2 linked regions of the Thiocapsa rosea genome follow. Each later gene encodes a partner of the first gene's protein in a complex. Links are inferred from orthologs where the notes say so. Each region holds a gene or a part of one and is shown in the gene's direction. Other genes may lie near its edges. The genes, in order: BDD21_RS17165 and dsbD.

Evidence for each region.
Region 2: the proteins of BDD21_RS17165 (region 1) and dsbD are in contact, whole or in part, in a crystal structure (PDB 1JZD), measured with the Escherichia coli proteins. The link is inferred for Thiocapsa rosea from one-to-one orthologs.

The regions. Positions count from the first base shown.
Region 1 is NZ_RBXL01000001.1:3,804,395-3,810,713, forward strand. Bases 1,949-4,749 are described here. They hold BDD21_RS17165 (DsbC family protein), read left to right. Parts: upstream 1,949-2,882; coding sequence 2,883-3,617; downstream 3,618-4,749. Other genes in these bases: xerD (site-specific tyrosine recombinase XerD), read left to right, coding at 1,949-2,292; BDD21_RS17160 (YajQ family cyclic di-GMP-binding protein), read left to right, coding at 2,393-2,875; BDD21_RS17170 (PP2C family protein-serine/threonine phosphatase), read left to right, coding at 3,670-4,443. Outside these bases: BDD21_RS17150 (methylated-DNA--[protein]-cysteine S-methyltransferase), read left to right, coding at 485-1,024; more of xerD, read left to right, coding at 1,396-1,948; BDD21_RS17180 (RpnC/YadD family protein), read left to right, coding at 5,122-6,066. UniProt on the Escherichia coli protein: Acts as a disulfide isomerase, interacting with incorrectly folded proteins to correct non-native disulfide bonds.
Region 2 is NZ_RBXL01000001.1:1,646,675-1,663,608, forward strand. What follows is about bases 7,115-10,235. They hold dsbD (protein-disulfide reductase DsbD), read left to right. Parts: upstream 7,115-7,502; coding sequence 7,503-9,968; downstream 9,969-10,235. Other genes in these bases: cutA (divalent-cation tolerance protein CutA), read left to right, coding at 7,195-7,524; BDD21_RS07570 (TlpA family protein disulfide reductase), read left to right, coding at 9,965-10,235. Also shown: BDD21_RS07525 (FAD-binding domain-containing protein), read right to left, coding at 145-1,413; BDD21_RS07535 (VTT domain-containing protein), read right to left, coding at 2,524-3,375; BDD21_RS07540 (DUF4389 domain-containing protein), read right to left, coding at 3,654-4,172; groL (chaperonin GroEL), read right to left, coding at 4,414-6,063; co-chaperone GroES, read right to left, coding at 6,192-6,482; BDD21_RS07555 (FxsA family protein), read right to left, coding at 6,626-7,012; more of BDD21_RS07570, read left to right, coding at 10,236-10,552; aroQ (type II 3-dehydroquinate dehydratase), read left to right, coding at 10,660-11,121; accB (acetyl-CoA carboxylase biotin carboxyl carrier protein), read left to right, coding at 11,124-11,582; accC (acetyl-CoA carboxylase biotin carboxylase subunit), read left to right, coding at 11,675-13,015; prmA (50S ribosomal protein L11 methyltransferase), read left to right, coding at 13,745-14,647; tRNA dihydrouridine synthase DusB, read left to right, coding at 14,885-15,883; BDD21_RS07600 (helix-turn-helix domain-containing protein), read left to right, coding at 15,880-16,188; purH (bifunctional phosphoribosylaminoimidazolecarboxamide formyltransferase/IMP cyclohydrolase), read left to right, coding at 16,250-16,934. UniProt on the Escherichia coli protein: Required to facilitate the formation of correct disulfide bonds in some periplasmic proteins and for the assembly of the periplasmic c-type cytochromes.

The DNA.
Region 1 (6,319 bases):
CACACCGACAGATGTCTCCCGAGGGGTCGCTCGGGAGCCTCGGGCCTTCATCGTTCATTTTTCGGGAGAATCTTTAAGCCATTGTTTTTATTATTCTCATACGGGCCCTGTTGGTCAAAGGCTTTCGAAGAAACAGTCACATGGGCACTGCGCTCATTCCCCACTGCACAACTCGCCCACAGACTTATCCACAGGCTGATGCTGCCTTTTCCGGGGCAACAGGGCTGGCTAAACCGCGTCCAGAGCGAGATGCGCACTTTCGAGTGAGTTCGGCGTTTGGTGCATCCACGGCCCTTGGCTGGAACGCGGTTTAAAACCATATCTTTTTTAATTTCTTAAACCGCGCCGGCTCCAGCGTTTGTCAACTCAGCCGAGGCGGATCCCATCCAAAAACATCGCATACCGCGGAGGGCGCGGTTTAAGATGAACATGACCTTGCCTCGGTCGAAGACCGGATGCCGATACTCCATCGGAGGAAGACACCATGCCGCAGACTCTGATCAAGACTCCCATCGGCCCGATCGGCATCCACTGGAACGGCGAGACCTTGACCGGCGTTGATTTGGACCCGCCGGACGGGGGAGCCGAAGCGGGATCGGAAACGATGCCGTCCGCCATCCGGCAACAACTCGCGGCCTATTTCGAGCAGGCATCGGCCGGTTTCGATCTTCCGATCGTGCTGATCGGCACCGATTTCCAGCAACGCGTCTGGGCCGAGCTGCGTCGGATCCCCGCAGGCGAGACCCGCACCTACGGCGAGATCGCGCGAGAACTCGGAAGCGCCCCGCGCGCGGTCGGACAGGCCTGTCGCGCCAACCCCTGTCCGATCGTGGTGCCCTGCCATCGGGTGGTCGCGGTCAACGGCCTCGGCGGGTTCTCGGGCGATACGAGTGGACGTAAGCTCGAGGTTAAGCGCTGGCTGCTCTCGCATGAGGCCCGTAAACCGCGTCTGTGCTCTCAACAGCCGTTTGAGTCGGACCCTCTGCCGGAGGATCCCCGTGGACTTTTCCCTGACGCGGTTTAGATGAAAAAGAAACAAAAAATTAAATACTTAAGAGCCGTCCGTGCCGGCATTTGCGGGCTGCCGCAAGGTCGATACCGGATGATGCCCTCGGGTCTTGCTCCCAAGGTCGGTCACCCGAAACATCACTCGCTCGTGACATCCGCTCTGCGGTGTCACGCATGCCCCGGGGCGCTCTGCGCCACGTTCTGCGATGGCCGGCGGAGTGCCGTAGGGTGGACATGCGCTGTAGGGTGGACAAGCGCAGCGCAGTCCACCAACGCCGGTGCAGGACTCGGTGGACTTCGCTCTCGCTCGTCCACCCTACCGGCCCGGTTTGTGAACATCGCCCAACCGGGGATGATGACCTCGCATCTCACAGGAGACGCGGTTTAATGCCTCCGGATTCGGGGGTCATCGAGGGTTTTGCCGATGCACTCTGGCTCGAGCGGGGTCTGAGTCCGAATACGCTGGCGGCCTATCAGTCGGATCTGCGTGCCTTCGCCGCCTGGGTCGCGCGCGAGCGTGGTCGCTCGCTGATCGAGGCGCAGCGGTTGGACCTGCTGGATTATCTGGTCGTTCTCTCGCAGGAGGGCCGTAAGCCGCGCTCGAGTGCGCGTCTGTTGTCCTGTCTACGCCAGTTCTATCAGTATCTGCTGCGGCGCGGTGTGATCCGCGACGATCCGAGCGCCCGTGTCAAGGCGCCGAAGCTCGGTCGACCTCTGCCCAAGAGTCTGAGCGAGCTTGAGGTCGAGGCGCTCTTGGGTGCACCCGATACCGCCGATGCGCGGGGGCACCGGGACCGAACCATGCTCGAGGTACTCTACGCGAGCGGTCTGCGGGTGACCGAGCTGGTCACCCTCACGACCGGGCAGGTCGGTCTGACGCAGGGCGTTGTGCGGATCGTCGGCAAGGGCGATAAGGAACGGCTGGTGCCGCTCGGAGAGGAGGCGACATCCTGGCTGCTCGACTATCTGCGCGGACCCCGTGCCGAGCTGCTCGGCGGTCGCGTGACCGAGTATCTCTTTCCGACCTGCCGCAGCGAGTGCATGACGCGCCAGGCGTTCTGGCTGTTGATCAAGCGCTACGCGCTTGAGGCGGGCGTCTTCAAGCCCCTCTCGCCCCACACCCTGAGGCACGCCTTCGCCACGCACCTACTCAATCATGGCGCGGATTTGCGGGTGGTGCAGATGCTCTTGGGTCACAGCGACCTTTCAACCACACAGATCTACACCCATGTTGCCCGTGAGCGCTTAAAGCAGCTCCATGCGCGCCATCATCCACGGGGCTGAACCGGAACGAGGGCGGTGCGGTGCGCGAGCGGTTCGCTTTTGGCGGGTTTTCTCGCACAATGGCCGTCTTCGGTGATTTGCCTGTGGAGCTAGAAAACCTATGCCATCGTTCGACATCGTCTCGGAAACCGACCTGCAGGAAGTCCGCAACGCGGTCGACCAGGCCAACCGGGAGATCGACACCCGGTTCGACTTCAAGGGGGTGAAGGCGAGTTTCGAGCTGAGCGACGAGAAGATCCTGATGATCGGCGAGCAGGAATTTCACCTGCAGCAGATGATGGATATCCTCCGTCAAAAGCTGGTCAAACGAAAGATCGATCTCGCATCGCTCGACCCGGGCGACCCCGTCTCGAATCTCAGCGCGGCCCGACAGGAGATCGCACTCAAACAGGGTGTCGACAGCGAGACCGCCAAGCGCATGGTCAAGGCCGTCAAGGCGAGCAAGACCAAGGTGCAGGCCCAGATTCAGGGAGACCAGGTCCGTGTCTCCGGAAAAAAACGCGATGACCTCCAGGAAGCGATCGCGCTGCTGCGCGGCGAAGATTGGGGTCTGCCGATCCAGTTCACCAACTTCAGAGATTGAATATCCAATGACCAAAGCCAGAATTTCCGGGCTCGCCCTCGCAGTATTGATGCTCGCCGCGGGCTCCGCATCGGCATCGCCCGAGAAGACCATTCGGGATGCGCTCGGCAAGATCGTACCGGGCATCGAGATCGACAGCGTGACGGCCTCACCCGTGAAGGGGCTCTACGAGGTCATGGTCGGCACTCAGCTCATGTACGTCACCGCCGACGGGCGTTATTTTGTCGACGGGCGGATCGTCGATCTGACGACGCGCGAGGACATGACCGAGCCGCGCTTGGCAGGGGCACGCAAGACGCTGGTCGACGGGGTCGGCGAATCTCAAATGGTCGTCTTCGGGCCGGCCGACGCCAAGCACACCGTGACCGTCTTCACTGACATCGAGTGCGGCTATTGCCGCAAACTGCACGGCCAGATCGACGAATATGCTCAAGAGGGGATCCGGGTCCGTTACCTCTTCTATCCGCGCGCCGGGCAGGGCAGTCCAGCGTACACCGAGGCCGTGTCGGTCTGGTGCGCCGGCGATGCCGCCGCCCAGCGTACAGCTATGACGGACGCAAAGGCCGGTAAGGCGATCCAGGAGAAGACCTGCGAGAACCCGGTCGACGCGCACATGGCGCTCGGCGCGGAACTCGGCCTGCGCGGGACCCCGGCGATCCTCACCGAGACCGGCGAGATGATCCCGGGCTACGTGGAGCCCAAGCGTCTGGCGGCCCAGCTCAACGGGGCGCCTGGATCCTGAGCCTCGATCCTCGGGTGCAGGCGATCACTTCGACGCGATACATGGTGGCGTCGTGACGGCTCTTACCCTTGAATATGCCTGGCGCACCGACCGCGGCCGCGTGCGTGCGGGCAACGAGGATGCCGTGTCCGTCGACCCCGTCCTCGGCTTCCTGATCGTGGCGGACGGCATCGGCGGCGCCCGGGCGGGCGAGGTCGCAAGCGCACTGGCGGCGGAGGTCATCGCCAAACGTTTCAGAGAGGACATGGCCGATCGCCTCCATCCCGACACGGCGAAGGCATTTGTCGAGACGGCGATCCAGGACGCCAATGTCGCCATTTGGACACTGAGCAAAGCCGAGCCGGATCTCTCGGGGATGGGCACAACCGTGGTGGTCGGAGCCGTCGGAGACGATTGGCTGGCCTTCGGCTACGTGGGTGATTCGCGACTGTATCGTTTGCGCGAGGGGCGATTGGAGCCGCTTTCGCGGGACCATTCCTTTATTCAGGAGGTCGTCGACCAGGGCTTTTTCAGCACGCGCGAAGACGCACGCCGCTACGGTATCGGAGCGAACATCCTGACTCGAGCACTCGGCTCGTCGCCGAAGGTCAAGGTCTCGGGCGGGGTTGCGGATCTCGCACGCGGCGACATCTTTCTCTTCTGCACCGACGGACTGACCGGCATGGTCCCGGAGGACTGGCTATGTCAGGTCCTCACGGCGAGCTTCGGGAACGATCTCGAACCCGCCGCCGAGGCGCTGGTGCGTCTGGCGAACGAGCGAGGCGGGACCGACAACATCACCTTGGCCCTGCTGCGGGTCGGCGGACCCTCGACCGAACCCCGCTAAGCAACGATTCAAAAACAACCGAAACATGTCGGACGGCTAGCGATGCGTCGCGTTCTCGCATCTGTCTCGTTGTCGGTCTCGTTGTCGTTGTCGTTGTCGTAATCGTAATCGTAATCGTAATCGGATTCCGGATGACCTCGATTACGACAACGACAACGACAACGACAACGAAAAACCCCGCGATTGATTGCAGGCTGGGGTGAGCTTGCGAACCCCAGCCGCTTCTGCCGCTTCTGGCTCCCACGCTCCGGCGTGGGAGCATGGTCGCGACGCTCCAGCGTCCCGTCCCGTCTCTTTCAATGCTCGCCGAGCCCCGCGCGCCTAGCTTCTGGCTCCCACGCTCCGGCGTGGGAGCAAGGCAGCGACGCTCCGGCGTCGCGTCTCCAATGGCACGCCGAGGCAAGTCATGCGCCGGGAGTTTCCAGCCGCGCGCGGTCGGCACGGGCCGGGGCTTAGCGCGGTGATCCTGCCACGCGACGCTGGAGCGTCGCGACTGTGCTCCCACGCTGGAGCATGGGAGCGAGAGCAAAACCTCGTCGGCCCGCATCGGCCGACGGTCCGCACCGCGGACCCGATCTCGAACCAGATCCACTCAAGCGCCCCTGGACGGCACGTCGCGTGTCCATCAAACCCTGCAGGGGATTAGAGTGCGGCCATCCCCCGTCACAGGAGCCCCGCATGACCGACACCGCCGAGCCCACCCCGCGCAGCGACCACGACAGCCCCTGGAAGGAGGCCCTGGAGGGCTACTTCCCGGAGTTCCTCGCCCTGCTCTTTCCGCGCATCCATGCCGGCATCGATTGGTCCCTCGGCTACCGCTTCCTCGACAAGGAGTTCCAGCAGATCGTGCGCGACGCCGACACCGGCCGCCGCTATGCCGACAAGCTCGTCGGCCTGCACTGTCTCGACGGCCAGCCCGCTTGGGTGCTGGTCCATGTGGAGGTGCAGGGCGAGCCCGAGACGGCCTTCGCCGAGCGCATGTTCGTCTACAACCACAAGATCCGCGACGCCCACGGCGTGCCCGTCGCCAGCCTCGCCGTGCTCGCCGACACCGATCCGCGCTTCCGCCCCGAGCATTACCACGACGACCTCTGGGGCTGTTCGGTCGACTTTCGCTTCCCCGTGGTCAAGCTCATCGACTGGGACACCCCCGAAGCCTGGCCCGCGCTGGAGGCCAGCGAGAACCCGTTTGCCCTGGTCGTCATGGCCCAGATCCGCGCCAAGGCCACCACGGATGCCGAAACCCGTAAAGCCTGGAAGTTTCGCCTGATTCGCCTGATGTATGATCGTGGCTACGCGCGCAAGACCATCCTGGAGCTGTTTCGCGTCATCGATTGGATGATCCAATTACCCGCAACCTTGGAAACCGCCTTCCGCCAAGAGATCTTCACCTACGAGGAGAGCAAACAGATGCCGTACGTCACCACCGTCGAGCGCGCCGGGATCGAGAAAGGCAATCGCCAAGGCGAGGCCAACCTCCTGCTCTGGCAGATCGAAAATAAATTCGGTGCCGACTCCGCCGAGGCCCTGCGCGAACGGATCGAATCGGCCGACAGCGACACCTTGCGCCGCTGGTCCGTGCGCATCCTTACCGCCGACACCCCGGATGCGCTCCTTCAGTGAGCCGCTGCCCAGCCTCGGACTCGGAGATCTCCCGGCGGTTGCCGGCGCGCGCCCAGCCACCAGTACTCGCTCCCACGCTCCGAGACCGTGCAAGAATTCCTTGTGGGTTGGGCCGAGGAACGAAGCCCGATCGATGAGGGCGAGGTCACCGCTGGATTGTTGGGCCTCCTGCGTCGGCCCAACCGACGCGGAACCGTCGTTTTCGATCCCGAGCGGGAATACTCGCACAGTCTCTGGCGCGTGGGAGCCAGAG
Region 2 (16,934 bases), 2.2 Mb from region 1 along the record:
CCCCGGCAGACTTGACGACCGCTGGAGCTGGCGCGGTTTAAGAGATTAAAAAACAGATCATTTCAAACCGCGTCCCCGCTAACGGCTGTGGATGCACCAAACGTCGAACGCACTCGAAAGTGAGCATCTCGCTCTGGACGCGGTTTAGGCATCATCGATGCGCGTAAGACCATCGAGATGGCCTTGCCGGCGGGCATGCTCGCGGAAGGGGAAAAAGCCGCGGGTCGCACCGGGCCAGAGACTGCTGTCCCAGGTCCGGCGAGATCGGACGAGTGCGATGCCGTGCTTGGCGAGTCGCGCGTCGAGCTGATCGATGCGTTCCCGCCAGCGGCCGACCGGTGTTTCGAGCGTCACGACTTGGCGCACTGCGAGGCCGCACGCCCATGCCTCGGCCGCGGCCAGCCAATCGCCCTCGTCCAAGGCGTGTGTCGGGACCGCGAAATGCGCCTCGGCCCGAGACAGGGCATCGCCAATCGCAACGCGCGAGAAGTCGCCGACCGGAGGGGCTAGGTCGAGGGCCTCCCCGACCGTCTCGTCCCAGCCGCCGGCGACGCCTCGAAACCCGAGCTTCGACAGGTGAGAGACCTCCGGGGCGAGATCCTCCGGAGTCAGAAGCAGCCCGCTCTGAAGGTCTGTGGGCAGATCGACCGATGCGGAGAGCGCACGGGGCTTGAGATCGAGCGGCGGCTCGGTCAAGGGCAACGCCTGCTCGTCGAGTTCGCCTTTAGGGTCGAAGCGCCCGTCGGTGTAGCGGGCGATGTTCTCGGCCTGCGCCAGATAGTGCTTACCGCGCGTATGGAGTCCCGCCACCCAGCGCCAGGAGAGTGTGTTGGAGGCTGGATCACCGTCCAGAAGGTGACGCAGAAAAAAGGCCGCACCGAGGGTCCAGGGAAGACGCAGGGTGAAGATCCAGATGCTCGCGAACCACATACGGGCGTGGTTGTGCAGATAGCCGGTCTCGATCAGCTCGCGAGCCCAGGCATCGAAACAGGCGATCCCGCTCCGACCGGTGATCGCCTCGGCATAGCGGACCGACGTCCTCCCCGCAAGCCCGTCGCGGTCGTGCCGGAGCTGGTCGAGGTAGGCGTCCCAGACGTGCGGGCGGTGTTCGAGCCAGCCTTTCCAGTAGGTCCGCCACAGCACCTCGGAGATAAACTTGTCGACGACATCTCGCGGATGGGCGTCCAGAACTGCGGCGACCGCCTCGCGCTCCAGGATCAGACGATGCCGAAGATAGGGCGAGAGCCGCGAGACCCGATCATGCGGCGGGACGACCCGATTGCGCTCGCGCGCATAGGCGGCCCCGTGCGGAACGAAGGACGCCAAACGCGCAAGGCCGGCCGCCCGAGTCGGCGTCTCGGTCTGCACGACATGCCTCGGCAAGCCGAGTCCTTGCACCCCGGGTCGTGGCATCGGTCTCTCCGTCATGGTCGGAGAGCAGGACATGGATGACGCCGGGCGATTTTCAACCTGGTAGACCCCGCTCACCCGGAGTGGGTGTCGGTGCACGCTCACCGCGGTCGGCTCAGCCGTGGCGCCCACGCCGGTCGACGCGGGCCGACTGACCAATGTCAGGCGGCTTACTGACCCCAACATCCGCTCATCCACGCGTTTGATACTGGTTTTAACGACGTGTGAACCGCACGGATAATGAAATGGTGCCTCTGGTTCGATACGCGCGTCGATTCACGAAAGCTGCACGATAGGTTTCTATTCATTTAGTAAGCGCCTTCCTTATCGCAAGTGGGTATTATTAAGAAAGCCTTCTCGGCACCGAAAGCACCTATGGAAAATATTAGCCTCTATCGGTAGCTTGCATTATCGTTCATAAAGTCGTCATCGCGTCTTAATGGACCAAGGCGCGTTACAGGAACGACCTCAAAGGCAATGTGCTGGACGAGGGCACCCTGTACGTGGCCCGTTTCAACGAAGACGGCAGCGGCGACTGGCTTGCGCTCGACATCGGTGATCAGGACTTCCTCGCGGCGGCTGCCGCAGCAGGCGTGGATTTCCGGGATCAGGCCGACGTATTGGTCAACACCCGCTTGGCAGCCGATGTCGTCGGGGCGACCAAGATGGACCGGCCCGAGTGGGGGGCGGTGCATCCGCGGACCCGCGAGGTCTATATGACCCTCACCAACAACACCTCGCGCACCGAGGACAACATCGACGCAGCGAACCCGCGCGCGGTGAATCGGACCGGACACATTCGTCGGCAGTTTCACGAGCAACTGGCCGGACAGCGGCGCCGTATACCGGCATCCGGGCGATCCCGACGTGATGTCGAACCCCAACGGCCCGCGCCCGCGCTCGGCAACCATCGTCATCACCCGCGAAGACGGCCGCGTTGCGGGGCTGTGAGGCAGCGGCTTACGCCGCTAACGGGATCAACATCGGGCAGGGACGCCCATCCTCGTCATGCTTCGCCTGTCGCGCCGGTCGACCTCTTGACCGAGTCCGCCGATGCGGGCCCGGGTGTTCCTGAGTTGAACTTAAAATGACGCGTATCGCTCTGGACGCGGTTTAAGAGTTGAGTAGCTGCCGCCGCCAGCGTTGCCGAATCCACCAGACCAGTCCGCCAAGCAGTGCCAGGATCAGCAGCATCCAGCCGATCTGACGGAAGTCGTGCTCCAAGACCGATTCACCGAGAAGGATAAAGATGGCGGCGTAGATCATCGAGACGATCAGGGATACCCAGAAATAGACGGGAAAGGTTAAGCCGCTCAGACATAAGAGGTAGGTCTTGAGTGTTCCGGGGACTCCGGGGGCGGCCTTGACCAATAAAGCGAATCGAATTGCCTGTGCGGGGGAGGTCAGCTCGGGGAGCTTGAAGGATGTCCTAGCGAGCCGGGATTGTATCCAAGGACGCAAGTTCGTGTGGGCGAGCCACCAGCACAGAACCAGATTGGCCGCCATGCCGAGCCCCGAGCCGACGAGCGCGGTGCCTGCGCCGAAGGTTGCTCCCGCGAGCAGATAGAAGGGCGAGGTCGGAAACCCGATGGCGGGAAGGACCGCAAGCAGCAGGAAGAAGGCCAATGGGTCGGCGGTGCTCGTCCATTCCCAGAAGGCGGTATGGTCCCAATCGTAGGCGATCCACAACCACCATCCGATGAGCGCCAAGGTCAGAACGCCGAACAGACGAACGGACCAGACAACCCACGCCCGTCGTTTTGGCGCATCCGACCGCTCGCGTGCGCGCCCGGCGCCGGAGAATCGCCCAAGACAACCGCATCGCGTATCGCCGCGTTTCGATCCGCGTCCGATCCTATCGCCTGGAACGGGCTGCAGCGCCGCCACGGCACCGCAGCCCGGCGGTACGATCAGCGGTGTGGTGTCTCGGGGGGCGTGATCGTGATCGAGAGATTTTTTGGACATCGTTCGACGGCGCTCTTACGTTGATTCCACGGCCAGGACGTTGCTTGCCCGGCGATCGGCGTGATGTTGCGACCTCATGATAGGACCGCTTGCGACATTGGAAAATCCAATCTGAACGCGCGGCAAAAGCGGGTCCAGCGCACGGTCCGGAGGTGCGGCCGTTCGTCGAAGGCGCGCCGGTTCGGCACACGAGGGATCCATCAAAGACAGACCACGGCCTCCGGGCTATATCGTGAAACGCGCTGATTGGTTGTCCCACCGGTTTCCACTGCGCCGCTTCAGGTCCCGGTATCGACGCCATCGGCGGGCCCGCGGGCGGCGCCTATGTCGGTGTTGTCTGGAGTCTTGCGTCGCCGCCATTCCGGTTGCAGCGGGATACCCCGAGCGCCGCGGAGACGCGAGAAGGGGAACGGGGCGCGGTCGTCGACACAGGTCAGGTATCCGGCGATGTCACCCATGTAGGCAGACAGGCCTTCGTTGATGCTGCGCAATAGATCCATCGGGCGACCGAAGAGCACGATGGCAAGATATTGCAGGATAGCGATACCGAAGATGGTGTAGTTCAATATCTCGAAGAGGATGAAGAACAGCGCCATCAACAGGCCGCGTAGCAGCGTCACGCCGATGCGCTTGAAGATGTCCGGATGATCCGCGAACTCGCGGCTGTAGCCGTCTTGGGGTTGCGGTACCTCTGCGGCGGATCGGTGGGTTGGCGAGCCGTGGTCCAGTCGACGATGGTTCGGGGACTTCTGGTGCAGATCGTCGGGCCCGCGTCCAGGGTTGGCTGGTTGAATCAAAATAAACCTCCGGTTTGGTTGGGCAGTCCACGTTGGGATGGATGCCCGAAATAGTTTACCCAACCAGTGGCGGCGTATCAGCCCGAGGGGGCGTTTGCGGTGTAGGTATCTGACGCGGTCTCGAACTCACTCGTAATTCATCATCTCGCTCTGGACGCGGTTTAGATCCAACAAAAAAGCCCCGCCCCGGTCGATCACCGGGGCGGGGCTTTTATCTGCGAATGGACGCAGACGGGCAGGCTTACATCATGCCCATGCCGCCCATATCGCCCATGCCGCCCATTCCGCCGCCGCCCGGCATCGGGGCGTCGTCCTTGGGCTCGTCGGCGATCATGGCCTCGGTGGTGATCATGAGGCCGGCGACCGACGCGGCGTTCTGAAGCGCCGAACGGGTGACCTTGGTGGGATCCAGGATGCCCATGTCGACCATGTCGCCATATTCGCCGTTGGCGGCGTTGTAACCGAAGTTACCCGTGCCTTCGACGACCTTGTGCAGGATGACGGACGGCTCGCAGCCGGCGTTGGCGACGATCTGACGCAGCGGCTCTTCCATGGCGCGACGCGCGATGGTGATGCCGACGTCCTGGTCGTGGTTGGCACCGGTCAGGCCCTTGACCGCGGTCTGGGCACGGACGAGTGCAACACCGCCGCCGGGGACGATGCCTTCTTCGACGGCCGCACGGGTGGCGTGCAGGGCGTCTTCGACACGCGCCTTCTTCTCCTTCATCTCCATCTCGGTTGCGGCACCGACCTTGATGACGGCAACACCGCCGGCCAGCTTGGCAAGACGCTCTTGGAGCTTTTCCTTGTCGTAGTCGGAGCTGGTCTCTTCGACCTGGGCGCGGATCTGCTCGCAACGCGCCTTGATGTCGATCTCGGAGCCGGCGCCGTCGATGAGGGTGGTCTCGTCCTTGGCGACCTGCACGCGCTTGGCGGTACCCAGATCGTTCAGGGTCGCCTTCTCGAGCGACAGACCGACCTCTTCGGAGATCACGGTCGCGCCGGTGAGGATGGCGATATCCTGCAGCATGGCCTTGCGACGGTCACCGAAGCCCGGGGCCTTGACCGCACAGACCTTGACGATGCCGCGCAGGGTGTTGACCACCAGGGTGGCCAGCGCCTCGCCTTCGACATCTTCGGCAACGATCAACAGCGGACGGCCCGCCTTGGCGACCGACTCCAGCACGGGAAGAAGCTCGCGGATATTGGAGATCTTCTTGTCGTGCAGGAGGATGAAGGGGTCATCCAGCTCGGCGCTCTGGCTCTGCTGATTGTTGATGAAGTAGGGCGAGAGGTAGCCGCGATCGAACTGCATGCCCTCCACAACATCCAGCTCGTTGTGCAGGGAGGTGCCGTCCTCGACGGTGATGACGCCTTCCTTGCCGACCTTCTCCATCGCCTCGGCGATGATCTGGCCGATCGACTCATCCGAGTTGGCCGAGATGGTGCCGACTTGGGCGATCGCCTTGCTCTCGGTGCAGGGCTTGGAGAGGTTCTTGAGCTCCTCGACGGCGGCCTCGACGGCCTTGTCCATGCCGCGCTTCAGGTCCATCGGGTTCATGCCGGCCGCGACGGCCTTCAAGCCTTCGCGGACCATGGCCTGAGCCAGAACGGTCGCGGTGGTGGTGCCGTCGCCGGCGATGTCGGAGGTGTGGGAAGCCACTTCCTTCACCATCTGGGCGCCCATGTTCTCGAACTTGTCGCTGAGTTCGATCTCTTTGGCGACGGACACGCCGTCCTTGGTGACGGTCGGGGCGCCAAAGGACTTCTCCAGGACCACGTTGCGGCCCTTGGGACCCAGCGTGACCTTCACGGCGTTGGCGAGGATGTTGACACCCTCCATCATACGGGCACGGGCTTCACCGCCGAACTTGACGTCTTTTGCACTCATAGTGTTGATCCTTGATTCGATGCTTTGGAATTCGATGCTGTAGGGGATGCGGATCGAGCCAGCACGGCTCGCTCACGGGGCTTACGGCTGGCTTGGATGCGGGCTTCCCGGAGGGGAAGCACTCGGCATCAGCCTTCGACGACACCCATGATGTCTTCTTCGCGCATCACCAGGAAATCGTTGCCGTCGAGCTTGACCTCGGTGCCGGAATACTTGCCGAACAGGACGCGGTCGCCGACCTTCACATCCAGCGGACGGCTCTCGCCGTTGTCGAGGATCTTGCCCTTGCCCACGGCGATGATCTCTCCCTGGATTGGCTTCTCGGTGGCGGAGTCCGGGATCACGATGCCGCCGGCGGTCGTGCGCTCTTCTTCCATGCGACGGACAACAACGCGGTCGTGCAGGGGACGAATCTTCATGTGGTGGTCTCCTCGTGCGGTTGACGGGTTCGGAGCGCAGGTGAGCAGTCCGTTTCGGCCCGCTCTGTTAGCACTCATCTCAAACGAGTGCTAATAGTAGAGCCTTATCCTCGTCTGTCAAGCGCCGGAGGGTTCGACGGGCCTCAATCTTCGCGGCGGTAGTCGCCCTCGATGACCCTTGGACCCTCGGCACCTCCGGGAGGCGTGCCGGGCCGGACCGGGATCACACGGACATAGCGCCCGACGATCCAATGCCGCAGGGGCGGGACGAGCAACAAAAACCCGATCGTGTCGGTCATAAAGCCCGGAAGGAGCAGAAAGAGTCCCGCAACGAGGAGCAGCGCGCCGTCCAAGACCTCCAAGGCAGGCACTTCACCGCGGTCGGTCATCTCGCGCACCCGCATGAGCAGGCCGAAACCTTGGTGGCGGACCAGCCAGATCCCGACGATGGCGGTGAGGATGGCCAGGGCGATGGTCGGAAACGCCCCGATCTCGGAGCCGACCTGGATCATGATGTAGATTTCGATCATCGGAATTCCGATGATGATCAGTAGAAACAAAAAAGGCACGATAATGGTCTCCCGAAGTGGTCGGTCGGTCCGCGCTCGGTCGACCGAGTTCCCTTAAACCGACAAACATTATGGTAGAAGTAGGTCGATCCGTTGCAGGATAGTGGAACCCCGAACCTTATGAAACGCCGCCGAGCCGCCGCATGACGGCAGACCATCGCCTGATCTTCTGTACCTGCCCCGACGAGACCACAGCCGGGCGTATCGCCGAGGCGTTGGTTGACGAGCGCCTTGCTGCCTGCGCGAATCTGCTGCCGGGCATCATCTCGATTTACCGTTGGGCGGGGCAGATCCAGCGCGATCCCGAGGTCTTGATCCTGATCAAGACGACGACCGAGCGCGTCGCCGCATTGACCGAGCGCCTGCGCGAATTGCATCCCTACGAGATTCCGGAAATTATCGCGGTCCCCGTTACCGAGGGACTCCCCGACTATCTGAGCTGGGTAACGACATGCACCGACCACAACGACTGAGCCCCTGGATCGGGGCCGCCGTCGAACGGCGCCAAACCGCCATCGACAACACCGCCACCGAACAAGAGGATCCGGAGCATCGGCCGTCGCGCGTGACATCCACCGCGAGACGGCTCTTAAGCGTCGCCTTGGCCTGGTTGCTCCTCGCCGCGGCGGCGCCGACAGCGCTGGCGGAGGACGAATTCCTGATGCCCGATCAGGCCTTCCGCATCTCGGGCGAGGCGGACGGACCGGACGCGGTGCGGGTGCGTTGGGAGATCGCCGACGGCTACTACATGTATCAGAGTAAGTTCGGGTTCCAGGCGGACACCGTCGGGATCTCGACCGGCGGCCCGCAGATGCCCGCCGGGCAGACCAAGGAGGACGAGTTCTTCGGCAAGGTCCAGGTCTACCGCGACAGCGTCGAGATCCGGGTGCCGGTCACGCGCGCGACCGGCGCAGGCAACTTCCTGACCCTCGAGGCCACCTCGCAGGGCTGCGCCGATGCCGGGCTCTGCTACCCGCCGCATCGCCAGCGCCTGTTGCTCGAGCTGCCGGAGATGGCTGCCGCAATGCCTGCCGCCGCCGAGACCGTCACCGCCGCCGAGGCCCCGTTACCGATTCAGGGCAAGCCATCTCCGAAGGCATTGGCGGGCTTCGGCCAGTCGCTCGGCCTGGGTGCGGACGACGACATCCTCCCCGCCGAGGAGGCGTTCCTCTTCTCGGCCGAGGTCGCCGGCCCGGACCGGCTGCAACTGACCTGGGACGTCGCCGAGGGAACCTATCTCTACAGTCACATGCTCGAGCTCGCGCTCGAGGACGGAAGCGAGGTCGCCATCGGGCCGTTCGAGCGGCCCGTCGGCGACATCAAGAAGGACTCCATCCTTCCCGACGGCAGCGTCGGCGATATCGAGGTCTATCACGACCGGGTCGATCTGACCCTGCCCCTGCTGCGCGGGTCGAGCGAGCCGACCGAGGTGACCCTGGTCGCCAAGTACCAAGGCTGCGCCGAGATCGGCATCTGCTATCCGCCGCAAACGCAGAGGGTGACCTTGAGCTTGCCGGAGGCGCTGGTGACGGCGGTTCTGCCGACGGCCGCAGCGGCGGCCACGACGGTCGATGCGACGCCGGCAAATGCCGAGTCGGTTGTGGACGACACGGTCTCCGAGCAGGACCGGATCGCTTCCGTCCTCGCCAACAGCGGTGTGTGGGTGGTGATTGCGGCCTTCTTCGGGTTCGGGCTCTTGCTCGCTTTCACGCCCTGCGTCTTCCCCATGATCCCGATCCTCTCGGGCATCATCGCCGGACAAGGCCCGAACATCACCACGCGCAAGGCATTCACGCTCTCGTTGGTCTATGTCCTGGCGATGGCCCTGACCTATACGGTTGTCGGCGTGCTGGCGGGGCTCTTCGGCGCGAATCTGCAGGCCGCCTTCCAGAACCCCTGGGTCCTGACCTCCTTCGCGTTGATCTTCGTGCTGCTCGCGCTGTCGATGTTCGGCTTCTATGACCTGCAGCTGCCGTCGAGCTTTCAGTCCAAGCTTGCCGAGATCAGCAACAAGCAGGAAGGCGGCACCCTGATCGGCGTGGCCATCATGGGCCTGCTCTCCGCGTTGATCGTCGGACCCTGCGTGGCTCCGCCGCTCTTCGGCGCATTGATCTACATCAGTCAGACCGGGGACGCGGTGCTCGGCGGCATCGCCCTGTTCGCGCTGAGTATGGGCATGGGCGTGCCTCTGATCGCCATCGGCACCTCGGCCGGCAAGCTGCTGCCGCGCGCCGGCGGCTGGATGGATGCGGTCAAGGCGGTGTTCGGTGTCGCCCTGCTCGGCGTGGCCATCTTCATGCTCGAGCGGATCCTGCCGCCGGCGGTCGCGATGCTGCTGTGGGGGCTGCTGCTGATCTGCTCCGCGGTCTACATGGGCGCATTGACCCAACTGCCGCAGGCTGCAAGCGGCTGGAGCAAGCTCTGGAAGGGGCTCGGCGTCTTCCTGCTCATCTACGGCGCGCTCATGCTGCTCGGCGCGGCGGCCGGAGGGAAGGACACGGTCCAGCCGCTGCGTGGGCTCGCCGTGGGCGGCGGCGGTGGTGGCGCCGCGGAGGCGGTCTTTACCACCGTGAAGACGGTCGAGGATCTCGATCGCGAGGTCGCCAAGGCCGGGGCGCTCGGCAAACCGGTCATGTTCGACTTCTATGCGGACTGGTGCGTGACCTGCAAAGAGCTGGAACGCTACACCTTCAGCGATCCCGCCGTGATCGCGGAGATGGGCCGGTTTGTCCTGCTCAAGGCCGACGTCACGGCCAACGACGCGGATGATCAGGCCCTGATGAAGCACTTCGGCATCATCGGGCCGCCCGCGATCCTCTACTTCGACACCGCCGGGCAAGAGCTCAAGAACTATCGTTTGGTCGGCTTCAAGCCCGCCGATGCCTTCGTCGAGCACCTGCGCAGAGCCGTGCCATGAGCGCCGTTCGGGTTGGGATGGTCATTCTGCTTGCGGGTGGGATCAGTGTCGGGGCCGCCATCCTCGGCCAACGCTGGATCGAAGCGCCCAAGCGCGATGCGGGATTGTCGGTCCGCCAATCCGCGCCTCTTCAGACCTTGCCCGACTTCGGCCTAACCGACCTCGCCGGGCTGGAGGTCAGCAGCGAGGCGTGGGCCGGCAAGGTCGTGGTGATCAACTACTGGGCAAGCTGGTGTCCGCCCTGCGTGCGCGAGATGCCGCTCTTTATTCAAACCCAGGAGGCGCTGGGCGAAGCCGGCGTGCAGGTCGTCGGGATCGCCGTGGATCGCCTCGAAGACGTCGAGAAGTTCGTCGCCGACTACCCGGTCAACTACCCGATCCTGATGGCCAACCCGGAGGCGGTGGCCCTTTCCAAGCGTCTCGGCAACCGGGTCGAAGGGCTGCCCTTCACGGTCATTTTCGACCGCCGCGGGCGCCGCGTCTTCAGCCGCACCGGCGAGATCACGGCCGCCGAGCTCAAGGTCGAGCTCGACGCGCTGGTCAAGGCGGAGGATCGTCCGGCACCCGACGAGGACGCGTCTTAGCTGGACAACATCGCGTAAAATCCGCACAATTCGCGCCGATTTGCTGCCGATCCCAAAAGGACCGGCGGGTACACTGAGTCTCGGACGCGTTGGAGCACATTGACCGGATGGCGGCGATCCTGGTTCTGAACGGACCCAACCTCAACCTGCTCGGAACCCGCGAGCCGGAGCATTACGGCCGCACCACGCTGGCGGAGATCCACCAGGGCCTGGAGGATGCGGCTCGGGCTCAGGGCTTCACGCTGGAGTGCATTCAGAGCAACGCCGAGCACGTCCTGATCGAGGCGGTCCACCGTGCCGCGCACGACGGGGTTCGCTTCATCATCCTGAATCCCGCCGCCTTCACCCACACCAGCGTTGCCCTGCGCGATGCGCTGCTCGGGGTGGGGATTCCCTTTATCGAGGTGCACCTGTCCAACGTGCACGCCCGGGAGCCGTTTCGGGCCCATTCCTATTTCTCCGACATCGCCGTCGGGGTGATCAGCGGACTCGGGGCCGAGGGCTACTTTTCAGCATTGCGCGCGGCGGCCGGTCGGCTCGCGCCGGACCTTTCCAACGAGAACCATTGACCATGGATATCCGCAAGGTAAAGAAGCTGATCGAGCTGTTGGAGCAATCCGACGTCGCCGAGATCGAGATCCACGAAGGCGAGGAATCGGTCCGCATCAGCCGACACGGCAGCGGCGCCATGCCGATGTACATGCCTCAAACCATGCCGATGGGCATCGGCGCCGCGCCGGCTGCGGCGTCGGCAGCCGGAAAGGCATCCGATGATGACGATGCCGAGGAGATGGAAGGCGAGGTCGTGCGCTCGCCGATGGTCGGCACCTTCTATCGCGCGCCGTCTCCCGGCTCCAAGTCGTTCGTCGAGGAAGGCCAGACGGTGAAGTCCGGCGATACGCTCTGCATCATCGAGGCGATGAAGATCCTCAACCAGATCGAGTGCGAGCAAGGCGGTACCATCAGACGTATCCTGGTCGAGAACGGTCAGCCGGTCGAATACAACCAGCCGCTGTTCGTCATCGAATAAGGGCGGAGGGCAATGCCCCCGTCGTCAAGCGTAGGCGCCCTCCCCCGGTGCGCCTCGCCTCCTCCAGCAAAGACATCGCCACCATGCCTGCAATGATCGAGAAGGTCCTGATCGCCAACCGGGGCGAGATCGCGCTCCGGATCCTGCGCGCCTGTCGCGAGCTGGGCATTAAGACGGTCGCGGTGCACTCCGAAGCGGACCGCGACCTCAAGCACGTCCTCTTGGCCGACGAATCGGTCTGTATCGGCCCGGCCGCATCGTTGCTCAGCTATCTCAACGTGCCGGCCATCATCAGCGCGGCCGAGGTGACCGACACGGTCGCCATCCACCCCGGCTACGGTTTCCTCTCCGAGAACGCCGATTTTGCCGAGCGGGTCGAGCGCTCCGGCTTCATCTTCATCGGCCCGCGACCCGAGACGATCCGCCTGATGGGCGACAAGGTCTCGGCGATTGCCGCCATGAACAAGGCCGGCGTGCCCTGCGTGCCCGGCTCCGATGGCCCGCTCGACGACAACAAGAAGCGCACCCTCGAGATCGCCCGCCAGATCGGCTATCCCGTCATCATCAAGGCATCCGGCGGCGGCGGCGGCCGCGGCATGCGGGTCGTGCATTCCGAGGCGACCTTGCTGAACGCCATCTCCCTGACCAAGGCGGAGGCGGCCGCGGCCTTCAACAACGACATGGTCTACATGGAGAAATATCTGGAGAACCCGCGTCATGTCGAGTTCCAGGTGCTCTCCGACCAGCACGGCAACGCCATCCATCTCGGCGAGCGCGACTGCTCGATGCAGCGCCGCCACCAGAAGGTTGTCGAAGAAGCGCCCGCGCCCGGCATCACCGAGGCACAACGCCGCGAGATCGGCGAGCGCTGCGCGGAGGCCTGCCGCACCATCGGCTATCGCGGCGCCGGCACCTTCGAGTTCCTCTACGAGGATGGCTGCTTCTATTTCATCGAGATGAACACGCGCGTGCAGGTCGAGCACCCGGTCACCGAGATGATTACGGGCGTGGACATCGTCAAAGAGCAGATCCTGATCGCCGCCGGCGAGCCGCTGCGCTACAAGCAGGACGACATCGTGATCCGCGGGCATGCCGTGGAGTGCCGTCTCAACGCCGAGGACTCGGAGACCTTCATGCCGAGCCCCGGCAAGATCACCGAGTTCCATGCCCCGGGCGGCCCCGGCGTGCGGCTCGAAACGCACATCTATACCGGCTACACGGTGCCGCGCTATTACGACTCCATGATCGGCAAGCTGATCACCCACGGCGAGGATCGCGAGTCCGCGATTGCGCGCATGTGCAATGCGCTGCGCGAAACCGTAATCGACGGGATCAACACCAACATCAAGCTGCAGCGTTCGATCCTGAGAGACGGGGCGTTTCTGGCGGGCGGGGCGAATATCCACTATCTCGAAAAGAAGCTCGGCATGTAGGACTGAACCGCGTGTCGAGCGACATGGGATGTTCGGGGTCAGGCCAGCCTCGGCGCGATTCGATGGTTTGGCGCGACGCGATTCAGGGAGGTTAAGGTGATTTCCGGGAATAGTCATCCCGACAGCGAGTGCCTGGAAGGCATCGAGTCCTTGATGCCGTCACCCTCTCGTCCATGCCTCTTGGGTTCCCCAACCGGACGCAAGACTTCGGCCCCACACCCGGGTAAGCCGACTTCAGTCGGCCCCCGGGGAGGCGGACTTCAGTCCGCCGTGCGGGCGTGCTCGGGGGGGCCGACTGAAGTCGGCGTACCCGTGCGGTCGCGGTCGGCGACCTGGACACTGCCGATGTGGCCGAAACGATGATCGAGGCTGACAACGACAACGACAACGACAACGACAACGACAACGATAACGATAACGACAACGAGTAAATTTTTTTCCGGATATCACCTAAACCGCGTCCAGAGCGACATGCGTCATTTTCACGTTTCGTTCAGCGTTAGGGGCTTCCTCGATCTTGGCGAGACGCGGTTTAAAAGCAGTGAATGCTTGTGCCGGCTTCGAGGCAGTTGGCTCTCGGGGCAGAATCGGACTCCGCTCGGTCACCACGCAATATAGTCAACTTTCTATCTTCTTAAACACTTAAATCGCGTCCGCTCCGGCGCATGTGGACTCGTACGAGGTCGAGACCGAATGAACACTGCGCATATCCTGCGGGACGCGATTTAAATGGGCTGGCTGCAGCTTTCCATCGAGGTCTCGAAGCCGGATGCGGAGCAGATCGCCGCCTTCCTGGAGGATGCCGGCGCTCTATCCGTGACCCTCGCCGATGCTGCGGACGAGCCTCAGCTCGAGCCTGGGCCGGGGGAAACACCGCTTTGGTCGCAGGTCAAGATCTCGGCGCTGTTCGATGCGGATGCCGAGAGCGAGGCATTGGTCGGCCGCTTGGTCGATCAGCTGGCTCGTGAGCATGGCTCCGGTCGTGCCTGCGCGCCTCTTGTCGAGCGGATCGAGGATCAGGTTTGGGAGCGCGTCTGGCTCGACACCTTCAAGCCGACCCGCTTCGGTCGGCGTCTCTGGGTCTGTCCGCACGGACAGGATCCGGATGATCCCGAGGCCATCGTCGAGGCCGTCGTCGTTGCGCTGGATCCGGGTCTGGCCTTCGGGACCGGGCATCATCCGACCACCGCGCTTTGCCTGGAGTGGCTCGACGGGACCGACCTGGACGGCAAGACGGTCCTGGATTACGGCTGCGGCTCGGGGATCCTGGCGATTGCGGCGCTGCGCTTGGGCGCTGCACGTGCGATCGCCGTCGACCATGACCCTCAGGCGCTGGAGGCGACGCGGGACAATGCCCTCGCCAACGGGGTCGCCGACCGCCTCGCGATCTACGGACCGGACGAGGTGCCCGAGCTGATGGTCGACGTGACCGTCGCCAACATCCTCGCCGAGCCGCTGATGTCGCTGGCCCCTCGGCTCGTCGCGTCGCTGCGGCCCGGCGGCGTGCTGGCCGTCTCGGGCGTACTCGCCAATCAGGTGGAGGGCGTCCGCGCGGCCTATGCCGAACCGATCGCGCTCGCGCCGACACGCCTGCGCGAGGATTGGGCGTTCATCTGCGGGACGCGTTTGTAGGTACGGGGGGGTTGTTCGTTGGCTGGAGCGCGGGGTTCGCTCCGAGGATCCCGACCTCATCCCGGTTCCTTTGAATCGTTTCGAGGCATTGCTCATCGGACCGGCCGGAGCTGGTAGGGTGGACTGCGCTGCGCTTGTACACTCTATCGCCAGGATCAACGACCTCGCCGGTTTGGAAACGAAGGCTCGCTTCGAAACATGCCTGGTTCAATCGCACCGACGGTATCGACTCCTCCCATGCACCGCGCCTTCACCATCGGCCCACACCGATTCGAGAACAATCTAATCCTCGCGCCGATGGCCGGGATCAGCGATCGGCCGTTTCGCGTGCTCTGTCGGCGCCTGGGGGCGGGACTTGCGGTCGCCGAAATGGTCTCGTCGAACACTGCGCTTTGGGGTACGCGCAAGTCGGTGCGGCGGCTGGACTACGCGGGCGAGGCCGGTCCGGTATCGGCGCAGATCGTCGGCGCGGATCCGCTCGACATGGCCGAAGCGGCCCGGATCAATGTCGACCTTGGCGCCGACATCGTCGACATCAACATGGGTTGTCCTGCGAAGAAGGTCTGCAAACGCGCGGCGGGCTCCGCGCTGTTGCGCGACGAGGTCCTGGTCGGGCGGATCCTGGAATCGGTGGTCGCTGCGGTCCCCGTCCCGGTCACCTTGAAGATTCGCACCGGCTGGTCGCCCGAGACCCGCAATGCCGTGCGGATTGCGCAGATCGCGCAGGAGTCCGGGATCGCCGCCTTGACTGTTCACGGGCGTACGCGCGCCTGCAGTTACGGGGTGCCCGCCGAGTACGACACGATCCGTGCCATCCGTGCGGCCGTGTCGATACCGCTGATCGCCAACGGCGACATCGCGAGCCCCGAACGGGCGAAACAGGTCCTGGACTGCACCGGTGCCGATGCTATCATGATCGGACGCGCGGCCCGGGGGCGTCCCTGGATCTTCCGCGACGTCGCGGCCTACCTAACCTCGGGTACCCTGCCGGTCGAGCCGCAAAGGCACTGGATCCATGCGCTCCTGCGCGAGCATCTCGATGCCTTGTATCAGTTTTACGGCGCCCATGCCGGCGTGCGGATCGCACGCAAACACATCTCCTGGTACTGCCGTCACTTACCGGGTGCAGCGGCCTTCAGAGACATCGTCAACGGGACACAAACCCCGGCGGAGCAGTTGTCGCGGGTCGCCGCGTTCTTCGAGCAATGCCCCGAAACGGAGAATCAAGCAGCATGAATTCAGTCGCCTTGGACACTGTATCCGAACCGACATCGACGGGGCTGCACGTGGTGGAGGCGGGTCGCACCGATCCATTGAGCAAGTGTGTGGAGGATGCCCTGCGCTTCTATCTGGAGAACATGGCCGGCCATGACGTGGCCAACCTTTACGCCCTGGTGCTCGAGGAGGTCGAGCGCCCCATGTTCGAGACCGTTCTGGACCACACCAACGGCAACCTGAGCCACGCAGCGAAGATCCTCGGCTTGACGCGTGCCACCCTGCGCAAGCGGCTCGCCGCTCACGGGATCGAGCGCGCGCGCTGAACCCGCATCGTCGGCCGCACCGCCGGCCTCCTTTCAGATCATCAGACCCGGATCGACCCACATGCAATCCATTCATCGCGCCCTGATCAGCGTGTCCGACAAGACCGGCTTGGCCGCTTTCGCCCGCGAGCTTGCAGCCAAAGGTGTGGAGATTCTCTCCACCGGCGGGACCGCTCGACTCCTGACCGAAGAGGGCATCCCCGTCACCGAGGTCTCGGACTACACCGGCTTTCCCGAGATGATGGACGGTCGGGTCAAGACACTGCATCCGCGCATCCACGGCGGAATCCTCGGTCGTCGCGGCGTCGATGATCGGGTCATGCGCGAGAACGAGATCAAGCCGATCGATCTGGTCGTCGTGAATCTCTACCCCTTCGAGCAGACCGTGGCCGATCCGGCCTGCGACCTGGCCACGGCCATCGAGAACATCGACATCGGCGGCCCGACGCTGCTGCGCGCCGCGGCCAAGAATCACGCGAGCGTCACCGTGGTGGTCGATTCGGCCGACTACCCGCGCATCGCCGCCCAGATCGCCGAGCACGGCGGGGTGAGTGAGGCCACGCGCTTCGATCTGGCAGTCAAGGCCTTCGAGCACACCGCCCGCTACGACGGCGCGATCGCGAACCATCTCGGCGCGCGGCTCGCGACCGACGTGCCCGGTGCCTTCCCGCGCACCCTGAGCCTGCAGCTCGGCCGCAAGCAATCCATGCGCTACGGCGAGAATCCGCATCAGAACGCGGCCTTCT